3 regions of the Bradyrhizobium ottawaense genome follow, and region 3 is predicted to be linked to each of the others. Evidence: predicted binding sites of a transcription regulator. Region 3 holds the regulator's gene; each other region holds the start of a gene.
What was found. The regulator LexA, encoded in region 3, represses DNA repair genes until DNA is damaged. The targets are predictions, from matches to a motif close to TGTTCNNNNTGTGTTCNG.
Positions count from the first base shown of each region.

Region 1: CIT37_RS27890 (ImuA family protein) is a predicted target of LexA. The motif match lies at 1,798-1,815, and genes of this name have one in related genera.
Region 2: recA (recombinase RecA) is a predicted target of LexA. The motif match lies at 1,743-1,760, and genes of this name have one in related genera.

Region 1 is NZ_CP029425.2:5,860,585-5,864,725, reverse strand. Features, by position in the region: gene CIT37_RS27900 (UdgX family uracil-DNA binding protein) at 1-482, opposite strand, end outside; gene CIT37_RS27895 (putative DNA modification/repair radical SAM protein) at 482-1,717, opposite strand; gene CIT37_RS27890 (ImuA family protein) at 1,881-2,669, shown strand; gene CIT37_RS27885 (Y-family DNA polymerase) at 2,566-4,141, shown strand, end outside.
Region 2 is NZ_CP029425.2:3,199,892-3,204,032, forward strand. Features, by position in the region: gene CIT37_RS15075 (DUF2798 domain-containing protein) at 219-476, shown strand; gene CIT37_RS15080 (hypothetical protein) at 1,030-1,197, opposite strand; gene CIT37_RS15085 (hypothetical protein) at 1,353-1,553, opposite strand; gene recA (recombinase RecA) at 1,853-2,941, shown strand; gene CIT37_RS15095 (hypothetical protein) at 3,046-3,891, shown strand.
Region 3 is NZ_CP029425.2:4,083,576-4,087,716, forward strand. Features, by position in the region: gene CIT37_RS19530 (ComEC/Rec2 family competence protein) at 1-23, shown strand, start outside; gene CIT37_RS19535 (GAF domain-containing protein) at 33-974, opposite strand; gene CIT37_RS19540 (hypothetical protein) at 1,191-1,625, opposite strand; gene lexA (transcriptional repressor LexA) at 2,188-2,889, opposite strand; gene CIT37_RS19550 (molybdopterin molybdotransferase MoeA) at 3,066-4,141, opposite strand, start outside.

The DNA of each region.
Region 1 (4,141 bases), 1.8 Mb from region 3:
CTTGCGAAGAACGGGGCGGCGAGCTCGACGATGTGATGCTCCGGCTCGAACCAGGCGACGTAATGTGCTGCGCGCTCGCGTCCGATCTCGCGGAAGCGGACGAAGGCGTGCATCTTGTGCTCGTCGCGATGGACCGCGCGAGCCATCGCCGTGACCTGCGCGACGTCAGGGTCGGTCGCGACCTCGATGAGATCGTGGTTGTCCTTCAGCCGCCAGAGCAGGCGATAGAGGATCGCAAAGCGCTGGATATCGCGGTGCAGGATTGCGGCCTGGGCTAGCTCGACGAATTTGCCTGATACGTTGAAGGTGCCTTCGTTCGCCTCGAGGATCGGAGACGGTGCTTGCGGCGCGAACAACTCCGCCTCGCCGCCCTGCACGGTCCAGGTGACATCGGTGGGCTGCACGTGATGAAGCACGAGGCTGCGCGCGGCTTTGCGCCAGCCGTCGAAATGGGTTTCGGTGTCGAGGGTGATGTACTGCATCAGAAGCCAAATCCCAGTTGCGTTGCTTTCGGCTTGAACCGTTCGATCAGCCCGGCCGCATCAAGACGGTGCGGCGAGGGCCGGTGATCGCTGAGGACGATGAACGGCAGCGCCTTGTTGCGGGGCACGTGCAGGCGGGCGAGATCGGCGAGGCGGATCGTGGTGGTGCGCCGTGTTGCAATGATGCGCTCGACCGCCTTGGTGCCGAAGCCCGGCACGCGCAGCAGCTCCTCGCGGCTGGCGCGGTTGACGTCGAGCGGGAAGCGGTCGCGATGACGCAGCGCCCAGGCCAGCTTCGGATCGATGTCGAGCGGCAGCATCGCGCTGTCGTCGACGATCTCCGCAACGTCGAAACCGTAGAACCGCATCAGCCAGTCGGCCTGGTAGAGCCGGTGCTCGCGCAGCAGCGGCGGCTGCACCAGAGGCAAGGCGCGGCTGGCGTCGGGGATCGGGCTGAAGGCGGAGTAGTAGACGCGCCGCAGACGGTAGGCGCCGTAGAGATTGGCGCTGGTGTGGAGAATGGTGTGGTCGGAGGCTGCATCAGCACCGACGATCATCTGCGTGCTTTGGCCCGCCGGCGCGAAGCGCTGCGGCTTTGCCTTGGTCTTCGCGCTGCGGCCTTCCTCGGCCTCGTCCAGCTTCAGCCGCAGCCGGCCCATGGTGCGGCGGATCGCGCGCACGTCCTTCTCCGGCGCGAATTGCTGCAGGCTCGTTTCCTCGGGCATCTCGATGTTGATGGAGAGACGATCGGCATATTTGCCGGCTTCCGCGATCAGCGCATCGTCGGCCTCGGGAATGGTCTTGAGATGGATATAGCCGCGGAAGTGATGCTCCTCGCGCAGCTTTCGCGCGACGCTCACCACTTGCTCCATGGTGTAGTCGGGGTTGCGGATGATGCCGGAGGAGAGAAACAGGCCCTCGATGTAATTGCGCCGGTAGAAGTCGAGCGTCAGCTTGACCAATTCGTCGATGGTGAAGCGGGCGCGCGGCACGTTCGAGGAGGCGCGGTTGACGCAATAGAGGCAATCGTAATTGCAGGCGTTGGTCAGCAGCACCTTGAGCAGCGAGATGCAGCGTCCATCCGGCGCATAGGAATGGCAGATGCCCATGCCGGGTGCGGTCGACCCCATGCCCTTGCCGTCGCTGGAATCCCGCTTCTCCGTGCCGCTGGAGGCGCAGGACGCGTCGTATTTGGCGGCGTCCGCCAGGATTTCCAGCTTGCGTTGTACGTCCATCTTGGAATCCCTTTGATTCAGCTCATGAATCCGCTTGCGCGCCAATTCGATTGACTCTCTCCGCGCCGTTAGCTTTATATTAGAACATATCATGAACAAATGAGCCAGCCGCTGGTTCTCTTTTTGAGAGCCATCGGCAATCACCCCTGAAGGAGCGGCGAGCATGAGCGGCGCACGGACAAGCGCGCTTGCGACCTTGCGCGGCCAGATCGAGCGCATCGAGACGGCGACGGTCGTGCATCCGCACGATCGCGTCGCGCTCGGTCACAGCGAAGCCGACAACGCGCTGAAGGGCGGGCTCGCGCGCGCGGCGATCCACGAGGTGTTTTGCACTGGGTCTCAGGGGACGGCCGCGACCGGCTTCGTCATGGGGCTTGCCGGGCGCGTCTCGGCGCAGCGGCCGCTGCTGTGGGTACGGCAGGATTTTTCAGAGATAGAGGCAGGCGCGCTGTCGATGAGCGGGCTCGCCGAGCTCGGCCTCGATCCGCGCCGTGTGGTGATGGTGCGCGCCGCCGATGTCGAGAGCGCGCTGCGTACCTCGGCCGATGCGCTCGCCTGCGATGCGCTGGGCGCCGTCGTGCTCGAGCTCTGGGGCGAAACCAGGCAGTTCGATCTCGTGGCGAGCCGCAAGCTGACGCTGGCCGCGCAAGGCTCCGGCGTCACCGGCCTGATGCTGCGGATGGCGGCGCAGCCGCTGCCTTCGACGGCGGAGACCAGGTGGATGCTGCGCGCGGCGCATTCGCCGCCGGGGTCGGTGTGGGACGCATGGGGCGCGCCGCGCTTCGATGCCGAACTCTTGCGTAATCGTCATGGCCCCTGCGGCCGGTGGATCATGGAATGGAATTGTGATGAGTGCCAGTTCAGTGAACCGTCGACGTATTCTCAGCCTGTGGCTGCCACGCCTGCCCATCGACCGGATCCAGCGGTTCTTCAACAGCTCCGGGCTGGGTAAAACCAATAATGAGCCGAGCATCGTCGTCATCAAGGACAACAATGCGCTGGTGATCCATGCGCTGGACGAGGCTGCCGAGCGTCTCGGCCTGTACGTAGGTCAGCCGCTCGCCAATGCGCGGGCGATGTGCCCGGATTTGCGCGTGTTCGACGCCGATGTCGCGGCCGATGCGAAGACGCTTAGCGACATCGCCGACTGGTGCGACCGCTTCACGCCGCTGGTCGCGCTCGATCCGCCGCACGGGCTGTTCCTCGACATCACCGGCTGTGCGCATCTGTTCGGCGGCGAGGCTGCGCTGTTGCAAGCGCTGGTTCGGGCGCTCGGCCGACAAGGCTTTGCCGTCAGCGCGGCAATCGCCGGCACCTCGGTCTGCGCGCGCACGCTGACGCGGCAGACCACGGGCACCATCGTTGCCGATGGCGGCGAGGCGGAGGCGATCAGCCGGTTTCCGGTGTCCGCGCTCGGTGCGGGCGAGGCCATCACCACCGGCCTGCGCCGCGCCGGCCTCAAGACCATCGGCGACGTCGCCACGCGCTCGCCGAGCGAGATCACGGCGCGGTTCGGAGCGCGGTTCTCCACGCTGCTGGCGCATGCGCTGGGGCAGGGCGATGCGCCGATCAATCCGCGAAAACCGCTGCCTGATTATATCGTGGAGAAGCGTTTCGCCGAGCCGATCGCGACCGACACCATGATCGCGATGACGCTGTCGCGGCTGGCGGACACGCTGATTGCCTCCATGGAGAAGCAGGGCAAGGGCGCGCGCCGGCTGGAAGCCGCGTTCTTCCGCACCGACGGCGTGGTGCGCGCGATCATGGTCGAGACCGGACGTCCGGTGACGCGAAGCGCGGTGATCGACCGGCTGTTCCGCGAGCGTCTCGATGCGCTCGCCGATCCCCTCGATCCCGGTTTTGGCTTCGATATGGTTCGCCTGTCGGCGAGCCGCACCGAGATCGTGGTGCAGGAGCAGCGCGATCTCGACGCCCATGTCCACGACAATGACGAGCTTGCCGCCCTGATCGACCGCATTGCCGCGCGCATCGGCGGAAAGCGCGTCGTCGTGCACCTGCCTGAGGATACCCATATCCCTGAATGTGCGGTGCTGGCCGCCCCGGCGCAGCATCATCTCGCCGCCGCCATGCAGGCCGAATGGCCGGCACGGACCGAAAGCGAGCCACCGCTGCGTCCCTTAAGGCTGTTCGACAAGCCGGAGCCGATCAAGGTGCCATTCGCGGCCGTGCCGGATGGTCCGCCGCATCAGTTCACCTGGCGCCGCGCGCTGCATGCCGTGGTGCGGGTGGAAGGACCCGAGCGTATCGCGATGGAATGGTGGCGGCAGGACGGCAAGCAGCTGACCCGGGATTACTTTCGCATCGAGGATGCCGAGGGCCTGCGCTTCTGGATTTTTCGCGACGGACTTTACGAGGGGGAGGTGTTCGACGGCGACGGCGAGCCTGCTTCTCCCGGCTGGTATG
Region 2 (4,141 bases), 880 kb from region 3:
GAGGCCGGCTCTCGAAAGACGCCGGTCCGTGAGACAGTGAGGCTGTCGCATACCCGTGGTTCTCCGACCATGAACAAAGTTCCTGGGCTGCACCCGGCTGCGTCGGTACGCCGATCGGACGGGCCGCGGGGGGCCCGCCGAGGGGGTTACCGGTTTCCCTGCAAGCGGCGGCATATGCCTTGCTTGGTCTGGCGATGGCAAAAACAGCAAGGGTCGTCATGCTGGGCATTCCCCGCCGCTACAGTCATTTCGTCTTCGGCATCATCCAGTCCGGGCTGACGTCGCTGATCGCGGCGGGGATCGCCAGCCTGCCCGCAGGCAGCGCGATGAGCTTCGTCGGGCACTGGATGGTGTCGTGGCTGATCGCATGGGCCGCGATGTTGCCGATCGTGCTGCTGGCTGCGCCCGCGATCCGCGCCTTCTCGCTGCTCCTGACGCAGGAGGAGCGGGACTCGCGAACCGCCCGACAGGCATGAAAAAGCCCCGCCTGGGGAGAGCCAGACGGGGCAAAAAGTTATTGGAGGCTGAGGTGCTGGGCTGCAACACCATAGCGGCATCATCCTAGCCGGCTCCGCTTACGGCAGCCTGACAGGCGTCAGATTTCCGGACTCAACGCCGAGGCCGCAGACTGGCCCCGCACCGGTCCCAATTTCGACATCCGTTCGCACAACTGCGGACACACCGGTCGGCAAGATTCCACAGCGTTCGGCGCAGCCATGGGGGAAACGTGGCACGCCGACCACGGGGTGGCATCATGGATAACGTAGAGCGGTCATTCGCCGCCGCGACAGCGGCTGGCTTCGTGGTGCTGGTGATCGGCCTCGTGCTGCTGGCGCTGCTTTAAGGACAGGCACGCGAGCGGCAGCCTTTCCCTGGATGACGGGGGTACAGGGCATGCCGCAAAACTGGAAAACAACCCCATGCACAGTAGGCTGCATGGAAGTTCCGTTGTGCTTTCAATGGCTTAAACTTGGCGATACCGTCAACGCGCTACGCTCTCTTGTCGGCTTCGGAAGCCCCCGGTTGGGTCTAGTGGATCTTGATTACATTCAGGGGAAGGTGGAGCTCGGCGGCGCGCTCTTGGCGGTCCTTCTTGCGGAATTCGTTTTCCTGGCGCTCGAACTTCATCAGCTCCTCATGCGCCGCCTCCAGCAGGGGATTGCGCCTGATCGTATCGCGGTTCGTGGTGTCCGTCATGACTGAGGTCCCCAGAGTTGCGGTCCCATCCTGGAGAAGGCTCGAGACCGCGAAAAGGTTCGGTGCCGCAGGATTGCGGAATTCTGACGGCGGCCGGCGGCTGCGTCTTTGATGAACGTCAGCTTCGGCCGGGGAATGACGTTGCGACAGCCCTGCTATTTCGGCGGTTGCAGCCCGGGGGATATGACCCAGTCGTGCAGATGATTGGCGACATCGGCCTGGCGGGCCTTCTTGAGCAGGGCGTCCCGCTCGGGCCCGGGCGGAAGCCTGGCGGCCTCTTCCTGGACCTGCTTCACCCATGCGGAGAGCCGGTCTTGAAGGGTCAACTGCTGCTTGAAACGTCGCCGCTTGAGCATGGCGCGCTCCTTTTCATGCGATGAAGGCGGGAGCGCAATCGGCGTTCTCGTCACCGATAGTGGCCACGGTTGGGGCGGTGATGGCCCATTGAGGACCATTAACGGGAGCCGCGTCTGTCCAGTTGTGTGCACAACGCGAATGGGGAGGGGGACGTGGCGATGCTCACGGACAAAGCCTCAAATCCGCAAAAGAACATATTGCGAACCTAGAACAAATAGGGTACGTTGCTTTTATCGACGAGCCGCCTCGCCAATCGTTTGTCCCTCACGCGAATCCTCGCCATAAGGAGCACGACCCAATGTCCGCCACTGCCCTGCGTATCGTCGAAGGATCTTCCATGGACAAGAGTAAAGCTCTGGCCGCCGCGCTCTCTCAGATCGAGCGCCAGTTCGGCAAGGGCTCGGTGATGAAGCTCGGCAAGAACGACCGGTCCATGGACATCGAGGCGGTGTCGTCAGGCTCGCTCGGGCTCGATATCGCGCTCGGCATCGGCGGCCTGCCGAAGGGGCGCATCGTCGAGATCTACGGGCCGGAATCCTCAGGAAAAACCACGCTGGCGCTGCATACGGTGGCCGAAGCGCAGAAGAAGGGCGGCATCTGCGCCTTCATCGACGCCGAGCACGCGCTCGACCCGGTCTATGCGAGGAAGCTGGGCGTCAACATCGACGAGCTCCTGATCTCGCAGCCCGACACCGGTGAGCAGGCGCTGGAGATCTGCGACACGCTGGTGCGGTCGGGTGCGGTGGACGTGCTGGTGATCGATTCGGTCGCGGCGCTGGTGCCGAAGGCCGAGCTCGAGGGCGAGATGGGCGATGCGCTGCCGGGTCTGCAGGCCCGCCTGATGAGCCAGGCGCTGCGCAAGCTGACGGCCTCCATCAACAAGTCCAACACCATGGTGATCTTCATCAACCAGATCCGCATGAAGATCGGTGTGATGTACGGCTCGCCGGAAACCACCACCGGCGGCAACGCGCTGAAGTTCTATGCCTCGGTCCGCCTCGACATCCGCCGCATCGGCGCGATCAAGGAGCGCGACGAAGTTGTCGGCAACACCACGCGCGTCAAGGTCGTCAAGAACAAGCTGGCGCCGCCCTTCAAGCAGGTCGAGTTCGACATCATGTACGGCGAGGGCGTCTCCAAGATGGGTGAGATCCTCGATCTCGGCGTCAAGGCCGGCATCGTCGAGAAGTCAGGCGCCTGGTTCTCCTATGACAGCCAGCGTCTCGGCCAGGGCCGCGAGAACTCGAAAGCGTTCCTGAAGGCCAACCCCGACATCACCGCCAAGATCGAGACCTCGATCCGCCAGAACTCCGGCCTGATCGCCGAGCAAATTCTCGCCGGCACGCCGGAGCGCGACGCCGACGGCGAGGAGCCGGCGGACGAGTAAGACCTAACGCGAAAGTTTTTCGCGAGGAGCGGGCGCTGAAGACGTTGAGTTGCCGACGTCGTCAGTGCCCGTTTCGTTTTGCGTAAGGGTGAGGTGCGCCGACGATGAAGCGTGTGATCCTGACCAGTTCGGCGGGCGTCGGTCTTGCCCTCGCCGATCGCGCCGACATGGTCATCCCGTTCATCTATCGCTTCGTTTCGGGGCCACTTCCGACGGCTGACCACCTCATCCGCTATCTCGGCTGGCGGGAGTCCAGGACGTGGGTCGACCAAATGCACTGGTCGGATTGCGTCCCCGTGCGTCAGTCGCCCCTCATCAGGCGCCAGGATCGAGCCGGTGCCCTGCTCTGGGTCTGCAAGAATTACGGGGTCGATCTCATTGAACTGTGGTTCGACCCCGAACCCAACAGTCAATTGCAGCTGATCTGGATCCTCGATTACCTGCGTTTCGAGCCGTCACTTACTGAGAGTCTGAGACTACGACTCGTCGATTTCGATCTGCGCGGAGCAGATCCCTCAGAGCTTCGCCATCGTGACGTGAAGCAGTTCGATATCGCGGAAAGCGATCTTGAAAGCGCGACCCTCGCGTGGGAGGCCTATCGCGCGCCGACGCCCGAGCTCTGCGTTGGGCTGCTCGATAGGCCGCTCGGCAAGCTGTCTTTCCTGAAACCGGCCATGGAAGACCTGCTCTCAGAACTGCCGTCGCCGGGGCGACCGAGACGCGGCTTCTCGAACTCATCGCAAGCGGACGCAGTCGCACCGATGAGCTGTTTCGGTCAGGCACCTCTGAGGCTCGTGTGTTCGATCCGTGGGAGTTGGGCGCGCTGCTCGAAGGGCTCGCATTCGGCCCTGCGCCAGCGGTTGCGGGTCTGGACGGCAAGCTGGCGACACTCGATCCGGACAACGCGCGCGGTCGCAACGCCGCCTTTCGCCGGAGCCGGCTGTCGCTGACGGAGTTTGGCAAAGCAGTTCTGGATGGTCGGGAGGATTTTCGCCGTCACAATCCGATTCGGCGCTGGTGGGGCGGTACGTTGCTGACCAATGATCGACTGTGGCGGTGGGAGGCGGAGAGTCGCTCGTTGATCGCGCCTTAGGTCAGGAGCCGTAGGGTGGGCAAAGGCGCGTAAGCGCCGTGCCCACGATCTTTCACATCATGCAGGCGGTGGGCACGCTTCGCTTTGCCCACCCTACGAGACCTCCG
Region 3 (4,141 bases):
CCGACTTGCAGGCCGACGATTGACGCCATCGATTACAGATACCAGGCCAGCACGGCTTCGAGCTTTGCCTTGCCGATGACCGGCAGGGCCACCATTCGGCTCAGCCCGGCTGCGCAGGCCTCAGAGCCCGCGATCGAGCCGTCATGAGTGAGATCGTCGTTGAGCGCGGGCATGCCGGCGGCCCAGGCGCCGCCGATGCTGCCTTCGCCCCTGGCAATGGAATTGGCGGCATAGCGGGCGGCAAGGTCGGTCTGCGCGCTGCAATCGCCGGCGCGAAAGACCAGCGCCGAACGGGCCTCGTTCGGGACCCAGATCTCGAAGCGTCGCGCAATCGGCGTTGCCTGCGCGGAGAGGAAAGTCAGGACCCAGGTTTGGTCGGTGCCGGTTCGGTAGGGCACGCCGACACCCAGATTGATCCCGACCTTGGCTGCGTCCTCCCAGCGCAGGAAGCTCTTGGCGTCGTGCAGGTCCTTGATGATCAGCGGCAGGCCCGCCTTCCAGGTGCGTCCGGGAAGTCCGAAGCCGCGAGGAAATTTAGTGTGGCGCGAGTTGAATTCGAACATGTCCGCCGCGCCGTAATAGCCGTCGACGAGGCCCATCTCGTGGGAGAGATCAGGATCGTTGTGCCAGAGTTCGATCGCGCCGACATGCGCCTCGTCGTCGCCGCAGAACAGCACCATCACGGCTTGCAGAAATTCGCCTGCAAACACCGGCACCGCCACGCCGCAGGTGAGGCCGGCGGCGACGGCCTGATCGGTCCGCTTGAAATAGGAGTTGGCGAATTTCGTGAGGATGACGGGATGGCCGCAGGCCCAGGCCTTGCCTGGAAGCCCCTCGTCATATCCGAAGTGCAGATCTTCGCTGACGGCCTTGAACGCGGACAGCCCTTCGTCGTAGAGGCCGCCGCCGAATTCCAGCCGCATGCGCGTCCGGTCAGGCACCCAGAGTTCAACGACGCGAATAAAGGTTTTCATCGAGCGTGTCCGCCGCCTCAAACCACGACAGCATCGGTCATTTGGCTGCGGAGCGGAGGTTCAAAATTCAGGCAGGACGGCCCAAACTTCGTGCGGCGACGAGGTGCGGCGGCGCTCGCCGATCGAATTTCGTGAAACACAAACCCACCGGGCTCGCCGGCATCGGCCGGCGACGGCATTTCAATCCTGGCCCCGGACCCGCCGGGCCGGAGGGCGTCAGCCGATCGGCAGTCGCGTGACCGTCGGGCGACTGTCGGCGATGATCTGCGGCTTGTGCTCGCGCTCGCCGATCGGCTGGGTCACCGGCAGTTGCAGCACGGTTGCGCGCTGGCCCTCGACGAGCTGCGTCACCAGCACGGATTTGCCGTCCGGGAATTCGATCGCATCATGATGGCGATCGGGAATGTGCGGATCGATCTTGCCGAACTTGCCGACGCGGGAGTTGACGGTGCGCGTCCAGATCCAGCGGTTGTCGTAACGGACGTTATCGGCGAAGGCGAGCTCCGTTCCCGGCAGCAGGCAGACCGCGACGGAGAGATCGGCTTCGGAGGCGAAGCCGCGCGTCGAGGTGCCGCGGAATGTTGTCGTGACGATCGTCTCGCCGACTTCTGCGGGGCGCGTCGCGACGGCATGCAGGCTGTAGTCACACATCGGGTGCTCCTCTATGCAGAGATAGCGACCCGCACCCCTTTTGGAGGCGCAGGCCCCTACCAGAGTGGAAGCACGTGACGGTCTGCTTGGTTGTAGGCAAATCTGCGGCTGGGATCCGCGAGCCCCGATCACATTATCTTTTCCATCTTTTCCGAATTCGATAGGAACAAAGTCGGCTTCCGTGCATTTGGCAGGCGCGCGTCAACGACCGGCGAAACCAGCCAGCCCGAGTATCGTCAGCTCGGCTGCGTGCGCGCTGCATTGCGGTTGTTGCGGATTTTCTGGATCACGGCCGTGTCCTAGCCGACATGAATGATGCGACCAGCGTTGCTGCGGCTGCGCTCAAACGATCCGGCGCATTTGGGCTGTCCCCCTCGAACTCGCAAGGCCGCGAAGCGATGTTGCTTCCCGCGGCCTGCCGAGGATGTCGCGAAAGGGGGAGGGGCCGGACAATCTGTGCAGAACCAGAAAGACTATCCAGCCGGAGCGGACCATCATCCGCTCCAATCTCTGATCGGCGATGCCGACCGAAGGCGCGCGCGAGGCGCTGAAGACTCCGGTATCAGTACTTGCGGTAAAGCCCGATCAGCTTGCCCTGAATCTTCACGCGGTTCGGCGGCAGGATGCGCACCTCGTAAGCGGCATTGGCGGGCTCCAGCGCGATCGAGGCGCCGCGGCGGCGGAAGCGCTTGAGCGTGGCTTCCTCGTCGTCGATCAGCGCCACCACGATGTCGCCGGTATCGGCGCTCTCGTTGCGCTGGATCAGCGCCATGTCGCCGTCGAGGATGCCGGCCTCGACCATGGAATCGCCGCGCACTTCGAGCGCGTAATGCTCGCCGGAGCCGAGCATGTCTGGAGGCACGCTGATGGTGTGGCTGCGTGTCTGCAACGCCTCGATGGGGGTGCCGGCCGCGATGCGGCCCATCACGGGCACCGCAACGGGCCGCTCGCCCTCGTCCGCGGACGGGCTGGAGCTCGCGCGCAGCTTGCCGAGATTGCCCTCGATGACGCTTGGCGTGAAGCCGCGTCGGTTGCCGGCGGCAGCTTGGAGCTCCGGCAGCTTGATCACTTCGATGGCCCGGGCGCGGTTGGGCAGCCGGCGGATGAAGCCGCGCTCCTCGAGTGCGGTGATCAGGCGGTGGATGCCTGACTTCGAGCGCAGGTCGAGCGCATCCTTCATCTCGTCGAAGGACGGCGGCACGCCGCTTTCCTTCAAGCGTTCGCTGATGAACCGCAGAAGCTCGTATTGTTTGCGCGTTAACATCTCGACCAAAGTCCCCCGGTTGATGTCGTTCGATTCCGAGACGATGAGTTCAGCGATAAGCCGCTACATCCTCGAAACAAATCATGAACGGACACTATATGTTCGATACATGTTCCGCAACTGCTTAATTTACCGTGAACAGAGCGAAACTCGCCGAATGCGTGTGGCCGCGCAGTTCAGACGGGGAGCCGCAGCACTTCGCAGGGGCTGCCGGCCTCGGCCTTTGGCGCAAGCGGTGCGCGCACGAGAAGTACCTGTGCTGCAGCAAGATTCGCAAGCAGAGAGGAGTCTTGATGGCTGACGGGAAGGGCGACGAGCGTGCCGTCGTCGCGCAGCTCCAGGCGCGCGCGCAGATAATCCTCGCGCTGGTCATTGGCGCCGAGATCGCGGCCCAGCACGGCGCGCTCGCGACGGTGATGAATCACCGAACGGCCCGACAGCGCGCGAATCAGCGGTACCATGAACAGGAAGGCGCACACGTAGGACGACACGGGATTGCCGGGCAGGCCAATGACGCTCATCGTCCCTAAGCGTCCGTGCATCATCGGCTTGCCGGGCCGCATCGCGATCTTCCAGAACGCCAACGCGATGCCTTCGTCCTTCAGCGCCTGCTGGACCAGATCGTGGTCGCCGACCGATGCGCCCCCGGTCGTGACCAGGACGTCGGCGCCGCTTTCGCGCGCGCGGCGGATGCCGGCGGTGGTGGCCTCCAGCGTATCGGCGGCAACACCGAGGTCGATGGTCTCGGCGCCCTCGCTGCGGGCGAGCGCGTGCAGGGCATAGCCGTTGGAATAGACGATCTGGCCGTGCCCGGGCGTTGAGCCCGGCATCACCAGTTCATCGCCGGTGGCGAGGATCGCGACCTTCGGACGACGGCAGACGGCGAGTTGCGGGTGATTCATTCCAGCGGCGAGGGCGAGATCGCGCTCTGTCAGACGGGTTCCCTTGCGCAGGAGGACGTCACCCTCGCGGAAATCAACGCCGGCGGGGCGGATGTGCCGACCCACGATCGCGGCTTCCTTGATCGTTATTTGCTTGCCCTCGGCGATCGTGTCCTCCTGGATCACGACTGCGTCGGCGCCGTCGGGAACGACGCCGCCGGTGAAGATCCGCACGGCTTCGCCGGCGGCGACCCTCTCCGTGAACGGACGGCCCGCTGCGACCTCACCGATCAACGTCAGCCTGGAATCGATCGTTGCCGCATCGGCCGCGCGCACGGCGTAGCCGTCCATCGCCGACATCGCCTGGGGCG